DNA from 2 places in the Streptomyces sp. NPDC047081 genome. Region 2 is predicted to be linked to the other one. Evidence: predicted binding sites of a transcription regulator. Region 2 holds the regulator's gene; the other holds the start of a gene.
What was found. Region 2 encodes HrcA, which represses chaperone genes, less so after heat shock. Its sites were predicted from a motif close to TTNGCACTCNGNNNNNCNGAGTGCNAA; they were not measured.
Positions count from the first base shown of each region.

Region 1: groL (chaperonin GroEL) is a predicted target of HrcA. The motif match lies at 3,418-3,444, and genes of this name have one in related genera.

Region 1 covers NZ_JBEYUY010000011.1:75,205-80,467, reverse strand. Annotated here, with positions in the region: gene ABZ848_RS22180 (GNAT family N-acetyltransferase) at 1-191, opposite strand, end outside; gene ABZ848_RS22175 (NADH:flavin oxidoreductase) at 346-1,464, opposite strand; gene groL (chaperonin GroEL) at 1,632-3,254, opposite strand; gene ABZ848_RS22165 (cold-shock protein) at 3,600-3,806, opposite strand; gene ABZ848_RS22160 (MoaD/ThiS family protein) at 4,237-4,512, opposite strand; gene thrC (threonine synthase) at 4,509-5,263, opposite strand, start outside.
Region 2 covers NZ_JBEYUY010000009.1:255,016-260,278, forward strand. Annotated here, with positions in the region: gene ABZ848_RS19715 (Uma2 family endonuclease) at 1-134, shown strand, start outside; gene ABZ848_RS19720 (DUF3097 domain-containing protein) at 112-927, opposite strand; gene ABZ848_RS19725 (MBL fold metallo-hydrolase) at 959-1,690, opposite strand; gene hrcA (heat-inducible transcriptional repressor HrcA) at 1,841-2,857, shown strand; gene dnaJ (molecular chaperone DnaJ) at 2,858-3,994, shown strand; gene ABZ848_RS19740 (nitronate monooxygenase) at 4,142-5,218, shown strand; gene ABZ848_RS19745 (16S rRNA (uracil(1498)-N(3))-methyltransferase) at 5,215-5,263, shown strand, end outside.

The DNA.
Region 1 (5,263 bases), on a different contig from region 2:
GGGGTCACGAGGGTCCAGGGATAGCGGAGGGCGGAGGTGACGTAGACCCGCCACATGACAGCCGCCTGATCGGCCCGCCGCGCCTCGTCGGGAAAGGCGGCCCCCCAGACGGGGTCATGGAAGAAGGCGGAGTTGAAGGTGGAGACGATGGACTCGACATCGGCGGGACCGGCGACACGGACGGAGGTCATACACCCATTCTCACCTCCGGCCGGCAAATCCAGCCCGTCCGGCGTTTGAGGACGAGGCCGAAGGCCGATGGGGGTCTGGGGGCGCAGCCCCCAGGGACGCGCACCCCCACCACCCCGCACCGGCATCCAGCAGCTCGGCTCGGCTCAGCTCAGCTCAGCTCAGCGACCGCAGCGCCGCCGCGTCATACGGCGCCAGCTCCTCCACCCGCCCCGCAAGCACCTTCGCCGCCCACTCCGGATCCTGCAGCAGCGCCCGCCCGACCGCGACCATGTCGAACTCCTCCGCCTCCAACCGGTCGAGAAGGTTGTCGATCCCCTTGACCGGCGCCCCTTCACCCTGGAACCCCTTGAGGAAGTCCCCGTCGAGACCGACCGACCCGACGGTGATGACCGGCTTGCCCGTGAGCTTCTTCGTCCACCCGGCCAGGTTCAGATCCGAACCCTCGAACTCCGGCAGCCAGTACCGCCGCGTGGACGCATGGAACGCGTCGACACCCGCGGCGGCCAGCGGCGCGAGGATCGCCTCCAGCTCCTCCGGCGTCTCGGCGAGCCGCGCGCTGTACTCCTGCTGCTTCCACTGCGAGTACCGGAAGATGACCGGGAACTCGGCCGACACCGCTTCCCGGACCGCCGCGACGATCTCCGCCGCGAAGGTGACACGCCCGACGGCGTCACCGCCGTACGCGTCCTTACGACGGTTCGTGCCCGCCCACAGGAACTGGTCGAGGAGGTACCCGTGGGCGCCGTGCAGCTCCACACCGTCGAACCCGATGCGCTCCGCGGCCGCAGCGGCCTCGGCGAACGCGCCGATGACGTCGTCCACGTCCTTCTGCGTCATCGCCTTGCCGGTCGGCTCGGCACCCGCGGTCACCAGGCCGGAGGGGCCGACGGCGGGGGCGTCGGCGTAGGGCGCCTGTCCCTGCTCGCGGACCATGCCGATGTGCCACAGCTGCGGGACGATCGTGCCGCCCGCCGCGTGCACGTCCTCGGCGACCTTGGCCCAGCCCGCGAGCTGCTCCTCACCGTGGAAGCGCGGTACGCGGTCGCTGTTGCCGGCCGAGTCGTGGCCGACGTACGTCCCCTCGGTGACGATCAGCCCGACGCCGGCGGCGGCACGGCGTGAGTAGTACGAGGCCACGTCGGCGCCCGGGACGCCGCCCGGGGAGAACATCCGGGTCATCGGCGCCATCACGATCCGGTTCGGGACGGTGAGGCCGTTGATCGTCGTCGGCCGGGAGAGGATCTCGGCGGCGCGGGAGGTCGCGGTGGTCACGTGGGTGGACTCCTCGTTCGGGGGCATTATTGACCGGCTGGTATGTGCACACGCATTGTTGCACCCGCTTAAGCAACCCTCCTATGACCTCGAACACGCCCGAGGGCGGCACCCCCTGTTTCCAGGGAGTGCCGCCCTCGGTGGAACCCGGATCAGCCGGAGGCCGATCAGAAGTCCATGTCACCGCCCGGCATGCCGCCACCGGCGGGCGCGGCGGCCTTCTCCGGCTTGTCGGCGATGACGGCCTCGGTGGTGAGGAAGAGCGCGGCGATGGAGGCGGCGTTCTGCAGGGCAGAGCGGGTCACCTTCGCCGGGTCGATGATGCCTTCCTTGACCAGGTCGACGTACTCACCGGTCGCGGCGTTGAGGCCGTGACCCGGGGTGAGGTTGCGGACCTTCTCCACCACGACGCCGCCCTCGAGGCCGGCGTTCACGGCGATCTGCTTCAGCGGGGCCTCAAGGGCGAGCTTCACGGCCTGCGCGCCGGTCGCCTCGTCACCCTCCAGCTCCAGCTTCTCGAAGACCTGGGAGGCCTGCAGCAGGGCCACGCCACCACCGGCGACGATGCCCTCCTCGACGGCCGCCTTGGCGTTGCGCACGGCGTCCTCGATGCGGTGCTTGCGCTCCTTGAGCTCGACCTCGGTCGCGGCACCGGCCTTGATGACGGCGACGCCACCGGCGAGCTTCGCCAGGCGCTCCTGGAGCTTCTCGCGGTCGTAGTCCGAGTCGCTGTTCTCGATCTCGGCGCGGATCTGGTTGACGCGGCCCGCGACCTGCTCGGAGGAGCCGGCACCGTCGACGATGGTGGTCTCGTCCTTGGTGATGACGACCTTGCGGGCCTTGCCCAGGAGGTCCAGGGAGGTGTTCTCGAGCTTGAGACCGACCTCCTCGGAGATGACCTCGCCACCGGTGAGGATGGCGATGTCGTTCAGCATCGCCTTGCGGCGGTCGCCGAAGCCCGGGGCCTTGACCGCGACGGACTTGAAGGTGCCGCGGATCTTGTTGACGACCAGGGTCGACAGGGCCTCGCCCTCGACGTCCTCGGCGATGATCAGCAGCGGCCTGCCCGACTGCATGACCTTCTCCAGGAGCGGGAGCAGGTCCTTGACGGAGCCGATCTTGGAGTTGGCGATCAGGATGTACGGGTCGTCGAGCGACGCCTCCATCCGCTCCATGTCGGTGGCGAAGTACGCCGAGATGTAGCCCTTGTCGAAGCGCATACCCTCGGTGAGCTCCAGCTCCAGACCGAAGGTCTGGGACTCCTCGACGGTGATGACGCCTTCCTTGCCGACCTTGTCCATCGCCTCGGCGATGAGCTCGCCGATCTGGGTGTCGGCGGCGGAGATGGAGGCCGTCGAAGCGATCTGCTCCTTGGTCTCGACATCCTTCGCCTGCTCGAGCAGGGCACCGGAGACGGCCTCGACGGCCTTCTCGATACCGCGCTTGAGGGCCATCGGGTTGGCGCCGGCGGCTACGTTGCGCAGGCCTTCCTTGACGAGGGCCTGGGCGAGGACGGTCGCGGTGGTCGTACCGTCACCGGCGACGTCGTCCGTCTTCTTGGCGACTTCCTTGACCAGCTCGGCGCCGATCTTCTCGTACGGGTCCTCGAGCTCGATCTCCTTGGCGATGGAGACACCATCGTTGGTGATCGTGGGGGCGCCCCACTTCTTCTCGAGGACGACGTTGCGGCCCTTGGGGCCGAGCGTCACCTTCACGGCGTCCGCGAGCTGGTTCATGCCGCGCTCGAGGCCGCGCCGCGCCTCCTCGTCGAACGCGATGATCTTGGCCATGTGAAGTGGTCCCTCCAGGACTGGGGGTGATTCCTTCGGACCGCGCCCGCGCCCGCGACGGACGGCTCGCACACCTCGTGGTTCCTTGCCCCACCCGGCCTGCGGGCCTCACCGACCCGGTCCTTCTTTGTCACTCTCACCTTCAGAGTGCTAACGCCAATGATTAGCACTCGACCCATGCGAGTGCAAGCGGCTCTCGGGGATCGGCCAGGTCTCCCACGGGCCCCGACGGGCCCTGACGCGCGCCCCGGGCATGCCGAAGGGCTCGTAACCCATGACTCCCCATGGGATACGAGCCCTCCGAAGAAGAACGAAGAACGACGCTGTTACTGCCCGGCGCGTGCTTCAGCTGGTCGCCAGTCGGACCATGTCCGCCTGCGGCCCCTTCTGACCCTGCGAGATCTCGAAATCGACCCGCTGGCCCTCTTCCAGGGTGCGGTACCCGTCCATCTGGATGGCGCTGTAGTGGACGAAAACATCCGCACCACCGTCGACCGCGATGAAGCCGTACCCCTTCTCCGCGTTGAACCACTTGACGGTGCCCTGAGCCATGCCTAACTCCCCTATTACTGGCCCTTGCACAGATCCGCACTTCGCGGATCCGGGTCAGACCTCACCCCCCACGGTTTGGGGGCGTGCGCCGGAACGCGTCGACCGCGGCTGAATGTATCTGTCCAACTGCCGTCTGCAACAGGTCAATCGGACGAGAATTCTGGACGGAACCGGTCCGGAATGTAGTGAGAATTCGCCTGAATTCAGGGCAAGTCGGGCCCCACAAAGGGAACATAAGCCGCAAAAGACCTGCACACTTTGGCTGCTTCTTGTTGCACCCGGAGCCGGTACTCATATGCGTCCGGCATGCGGGAAGCAGCAGGTTCCCCAACTGTACCGTGCTCAACCATGCAGAATTGCCCCCTCCGCTTCTCTCACGGAGGGGGCAATTCGGTGAACTCTTGGTGACCGCCGTTACCGACGGTAATAATCAGCCTCCGGCGACGGCCGGGATGATCGAGACGCCCGCACCGTCCGGGGTCGCCGTCTCCAGCCCCTGCTCGAACCGCACGTCGTCGTCGTTCACGTACACATTGACGAACCGCCGCAGCTTGCCCTGGTCGTCGAGAACCCGGGCGGCGATACCGGTGTGGTTCTTCTCCAGGTCGCTGATGACCTCGGCAAGGGTGGCACCCTCGGCGGAGACCTCGGCCTGGCCGCCGGTGTAGGTACGCAGGATGGTGGGGATGCGGACGTTGACGCTCATGCGAGGCCAGCCTCTCGGAAGGAGTCCAGGTTCGGGCGGATGGTGGCGGTGAGGCCGGTCCCGGCCACCGCGTCGAGGGTCTTCAGGCCGTCGCCCGTGTTGAGGACGACCGTGGTGAGGGTCGGGTCGAGTACGCCGTTCTCGATCAGCTTGCGCGTGACGCCCACGGTCACGCCACCGGCGGTCTCCGCGAAGATGCCCTCGGTGCGCGCCAGCAGCTTGATCGCGTCGACGATCTGCTCGTCGTTCACGTCCTCCACCGCACCGCCGGTCCGGCGCGCGATGTCCAGCACGTACGGCCCGTCCGCCGGGTTGCCGATCGCGAGGGACTTGGCGATGGTGTTCGGCTTCTGCGGCCGGACCACGTCGTGCCCCGCCTTGTAGGCGACCGACACCGGCGAGCACCCTTCCGCCTGCGCGCCGAAGATCTTGTACGGCCTGTCCTCGACGAGCCCGAGCTTGATCAGCTCCTGCAGCCCCTTGTCGATCTTCGTCAGCTGCGAACCGGAGGCGATCGGCACCACCAGCTGGTCCGGCAGCTTCCAGCCCAGCTGCTCGCAGATCTCGTACGCCAGGGTCTTGGACCCCTCCGCGTAGTACGGCCGCAGGTTGACGTTGACGAAGCCCCAGCCCTCGCCGGCCGGGTCGCCGATCAGCTCGGAGCAGAAACGGTTCACGTCGTCGTAGTTGCCCTCGATGCCGACGAGCTCGCCGCCGTAGACCGCGGCCATGACGACCTTGCCCTGCTCCA
Region 2 (5,263 bases):
GAGAGGACGCCGATTACCAACGGCAGCAGATCACCAAGTTCGGAGCCCCGCTGCCGTTGGAAGAGCTGGGGCTCGAATTGGACACCACCGGGTTCGGAACGTTTCCCAACGTCAGGCCCCACCGCTACCCGTGACGAAGTCGATCAGCTCCTCCACCCGGCCCAACAACTCCGGCTCAAGGTCCTTGTAAGACCCCACCCGCTTCAGGATCGCCTGCCACACCGCCCCCGTGTTGTCCGACGGCCAGCCCAGCGCCTTGCACACGCCCGTCTTCCAGTCCTGCCCGTGCGGGACGCGGGGCCACGCCTCGATGCCCAGGGACGACGGCTTCACCGCCTCCCAGATGTCGATGTACGGGTGGCCCACGACCAGCGCGTGTTCGCTGGTCACCGACTCCGCGATGCGCCACTCCTTCGTGCCTGGTACCAGGTGGTCCACCAGGACACCCAGCCGCGCGTCCGGCCCCGGGGCGAACTCCGCGACGATCGACGGGAGGTCGTCCACGCCCTCCAGGTACTCCACCACCACGCCCTCGATGCGCAGGTCGTCGCCCCACACCTTCTCGACCAGTTCCGCGTCGTGACGGCCCTCGACGTAGATGCGGCCGGCGCGGGCCACGCGCGCGCGTGCGCCCGGGACGGCGACCGAACCGGACGCGGTACGGGAGGGTCGTACAGGAGCGTTACCGGTGGGGCGTACGAGCGTCACCACCCGGCCCTCCAGCAGGAAGCCCCGCGGCTCCAGCGGGAACACGCGGTGCTTGCCGAAGCGGTCCTCCAGGGTCACCGTGCCCGCCTCGCAGCGGATCACCGCCCCGCAGAAACCGGTGCCGGGCTCCTCCACCACCAGACCGGGCTCCGCCGCGACCTCGGGGACGGGCTTCGGCTTCTTCCAGGGAGGGGTCAGGTCGGCGGAGTACTGGCGCATTCGGATGACGATAGGAGAAGCGGGCCCCCGCCTAGCGCGACACGCCGAAACGGGTCGCGAGGGTGTCTCGCTGGGCTCGTACGAACGCCGCGTTCACCACCGCTCCGTGACCGGGTACGTACAGCGCGTCCTCGCCGCCCAGGTCCAGCAGGCGGTCCAGGGCGGCCGGCCAGTGGGAGGGGACCGCGTCCGGGCCCGCCTGTGGTTCGCCGGACTCCTCGACCAGGTCGCCGCAGAAGACCACCTCCGGGGAGCCGGGGACGAGGACGGCGAGGTCGTGGGCCGTGTGGCCCGGGCCGACGTTCGCCAGCAGGACTTGGCGGCCACCGCCCAGGTCCAGGGTCCATTCGCCGGAGACGTGATGCGGGGGAGGGACGAGCGCGGCCGTCGCCTCGTCCGCCGCGTGCGCGTCCAGCCCCTGCGACACCGCGTCCGCCCGCAGCTCCTCGCGCGCGTGCCGGGTGCCGAGGACCGTCTCGATGCCCACCGCGCCGTACACCTCCGCGCCCTCGAACGCGGCCGTCCCGAGGACATGGTCGAAGTGGGGGTGGGTGAGCGCGAGATGGGTCACAGGGTGACCGGCGAGCGCCGACGCCTCCGTACGCAGCCGCGCGCCCTCCGCCAGGCTCGACCCCGAGTCGATCACCAGCGCCGTGCCGTCCCCGACGACCAGCCCCGTCGTACAGTCCCAGCCCGGCAGCCGGCACCGCCCGACCCCGCCCGCCACCCGCTCCCACCCGAACTCTTCCCAAGTCACCGTCATACGGCGACGCTAGCGGTACGACCCGTTCAACAGAGGTCGACCTTGCCCCGGGTGTACCCCACCGCCGTACACTGGCCGGTAACGGCTGGCACTCGGACGGACAGAGTGCCAGGCGAAGGGTTCAGGGGACGACAGCTGGAGGTGTGCGCGATGCTGAGTGAACGACGGCTTCAGGTGTTGCGCGCCATCGTCCAGGACTATGTGGGGACCGAGGAGCCGGTCGGGTCGAAGGCCCTGACCGAGCGGCACAACCTCGGGGTGTCCCCGGCGACCGTGCGCAACGACATGGCCGCCCTGGAGGACGAGGGGTTCATCGCCCAGCCGCACACCAGCGCCGGGCGCATCCCGACCGACAAGGGCTACCGGCTGTTCGTCGACAAGCTCGCCGGTGTCAAGCCGATGACCGCACCCGAGCGGCGGGCGATCCAGAACTTCCTCGAGGGCGCCGTCGACCTCGACGACGTGGTGGCGCGGACCGTGCGGCTGCTCGCGCAGCTGACCCGGCAGGTCGCCGTCGTGCAGTACCCCTCGCTCACCCGCTCGACCGTGCGGCACGTGGAACTGCTCTCGCTCGCCCCGGCGCGCCTGATGCTCGTGCTGATCACGGACACCGGGCGGGTCGAGCAGCGCATGGTCGACTGCCCGGCCCCCTTCGGCGAGACCTCGCTCGCCGATCTGCGGGCGCGGCTGAACAGCAGGGTCGCGGGACGCCGTTTCTCGGACGTGCCGCGGCTGGTGGAGGACCTCCCGGAGGGTTTCGACGTCGAGGACCGGGGCACGGTCTCGACGGTGCTCTCCACTCTCCTGGAGACCCTCGTCGAGGAGAACGAGGAGCGGCTGATGATCGGCGGCACCGCCAATCTGACCCGCTTCCCGCATGACTTTCCCCTCACCATCCGACCCGTCCTAGAAGCGTTGGAGGAGCAGGTGGTGCTCCTCAAACTCCTTGGCGAGGCCGGGGATTCGGGCATGACCGTACGTATTGGTCATGAGAACGCGTATGAGGGACTCAACTCCACTTCCGTGGTGTCGGTCGGCTACGGTTCGGGCGGCGAGGCAGTCGCCAAGCTAGGCGTGGTCGGACCGACCCGCATGGATTACCCGGGAACGATGGGAGCGGTACGCGCAGTGGCACGGTACGTCGGACAGATCCTGGCGGAGTCGTAAGTGGCCACGGACTATTACGCCGTTCTCGGCGTGCGCCGCGACGCGTCGCAGGATGAGATCAAGAAGGCGTTCCGTCGGCTCGCCCGCGAGCTGCACCCGGACGTCAACCCGGATCCGAAGACCCAGGAGCGGTTCAAGGAGATCAACGCCGCTTACGAGGTGCTCTCGGACCCGCAGAAGAAGCAGGTCTACGACCTCGGCGGCGACCCCCTCTCGCAGGCGGGCGGCGCAGGCGCGGGCGGCTTCGGCGCCGGTGGCTTCGGGAACTTCTCGGACATCATGGACGCCTTCTTCGGTACGGCGTCGCAGCGCGGGCCGCGTTCGCGCACGCGCCGGGGGCAGGACGCGATGATCCGCCTTGAGGTCGAGCTCGACGAGGCGGCCTTCGGCACGACCAAGGACATCCAGGTCGACACGGCGATCGTCTGCAACACCTGCAACGGTGAAGGGGCGGCGCCGGGGACCTCCGCGCAGACCTGTGACATGTGCCGCGGCCGCGGTGAGGTGTCGCAGGTGACGCGGTCCTTCCTGGGCCAGGTCATGACCTCGCGGCCGTGCCCGCAGTGCCAGGGCTTCGGCACGGTGGTTCCGACGCCGTGTCCCGAGTGCGCCGGCGACGGCCGTATCCGCTCGCGCCGCACGCTCACGGTGAAAATCCCGGCCGGTGTGGACAACGGCACGCGGATCCAGCTCGCCGGTGAGGGCGAGGTCGGGCCGGGCGGCGGTCCCGCGGGTGATCTGTACGTCGAGATCCACGAGCTGCCGCACTCCACGTTCCAGCGGCGCGGGGACGACCTGCACTGCACGGTGACGATCCCGATGACGGCGGCGGCCCTCGGCACGAAGGTCCCGCTGGAGACCCTGGACGGCCTGGAGGAGGTCGACATCCGGCCCGGCACCCAGTCCGGCCAGTCGATCCCGCTGCACGGCCGGGGCGTCACGCATCTGCGCGGCGGTGGCCGGGGCGACCTGGTGGTCCACGTCGAGGTCCAGACCCCGAACAAGCTGGACCCGGACCAGGAGAGACTCCTGCGCGAGCTCGCCAAGCTACGGGGCGAGGAGCGCCCGCAGGGGCAGTTCCAGCCGGGGCAGCAGGGGCTGTTCTCCAGGCTGAAGGACGCGTTCAACGGTCGCTGAGGTGGTGCTGGGGGCTGCCGCCCCCAGACCCCCGCTTCGGCCCTGAACGGGCCTCGTCCTCAAACGCCGGACGGGCTGAAACTGTCGGCCCCTGCCAAGGCGGCGGCCCGATTCGGACTTGTTCGGAGGACGTGACAACATGCGGTCATGTCCTCCGCGCTGACCGATCTCTTCCCGCATCCGATCGTGCAGGCCCCCATGGCGGGCGGCGTCTCCGTGCCGCATCTGGCGCAGGCCGTGTCCGAGGCCGGCGGGCTGGGGTTCCTGGCCGCCGGGTACAAGACGGCCGACGGTATGTACCAGGAGATCAAGCAGCTCCGGGGGCTGATGAGCCGCCCCTTCGGCGTGAACCTGTTCATGCCGCAGCCGGAGTACGCGGACCCGGGCGCGGTGGAGATCTACACACATCAGCTGGCCGGCGAGGCCGCCTGGTACGAGACCGAGCTCGGCGACCCGGACAGCGGCCGCGACGACGGTTACGACGCCAAGCTCGCCGTACTCCTCGACAACCCGGTGCCGATCGTTTCCTTCCACTTCGGTGTCCCCAGCAGCGAGGTCCTGGAATCCCTGCGCCGCGTCGGCACCTTCACCCTGGTCACCGCGACCACCCCGGAGGAGGCCCTCGCCGTGGAGCGGGCCGGTGCCGACGCGGTGATCGCACAGGGCGTGGAGGCCGGCGGCCACCAGGGCACCCACCGGGACGTCCCGGAGAACGACGGCTCCGGCATCGGACTGCTGTCGCTCGTCGCGCAGGTCCGCGAGACCGTGAACCTGCCGGTCGTCGCCGCCGGCGGCATCATGCGCGGCTCGCAGATCGCCGCCGTCCTCGCGGCCGGCGCGACCGCGGCCCAGCTCGGCACCGCGTTCGTCGCCACCCCCGAGTCCGGCGCCAACGCCGTCCACAAGCAGGCGCTGACCAACCCCCTGTTCACCCGTACGGAGTTGACCCGCGCCTTCTCCGGCCGCCCGGCCCGCGGCCTGGTCAACCGCTTCATGCGCGAGCACGGCCCGTACGCCCCCGCCGCCTACCCCGAGGTCCACCACATCACCGCGCCGCTGCGCAAGAAGGCCGCCGCGGCGGGCGACGCGCAGGGCATGGCGCTGTGGGCCGGGCAGGGGCACCGCCTGGCGCGTGAGCTGCCCGCCGGCCAGCTGGTCGAGGTGCTGGCCGCCGAACTCGACGCTGCCAAGACAGCGTTGTCGGGCAAGGGGGACCTGCGATGACCGCGCCGGTGTTCGTCGTCGACCAACTCGGGGGCGCGGGCGGCC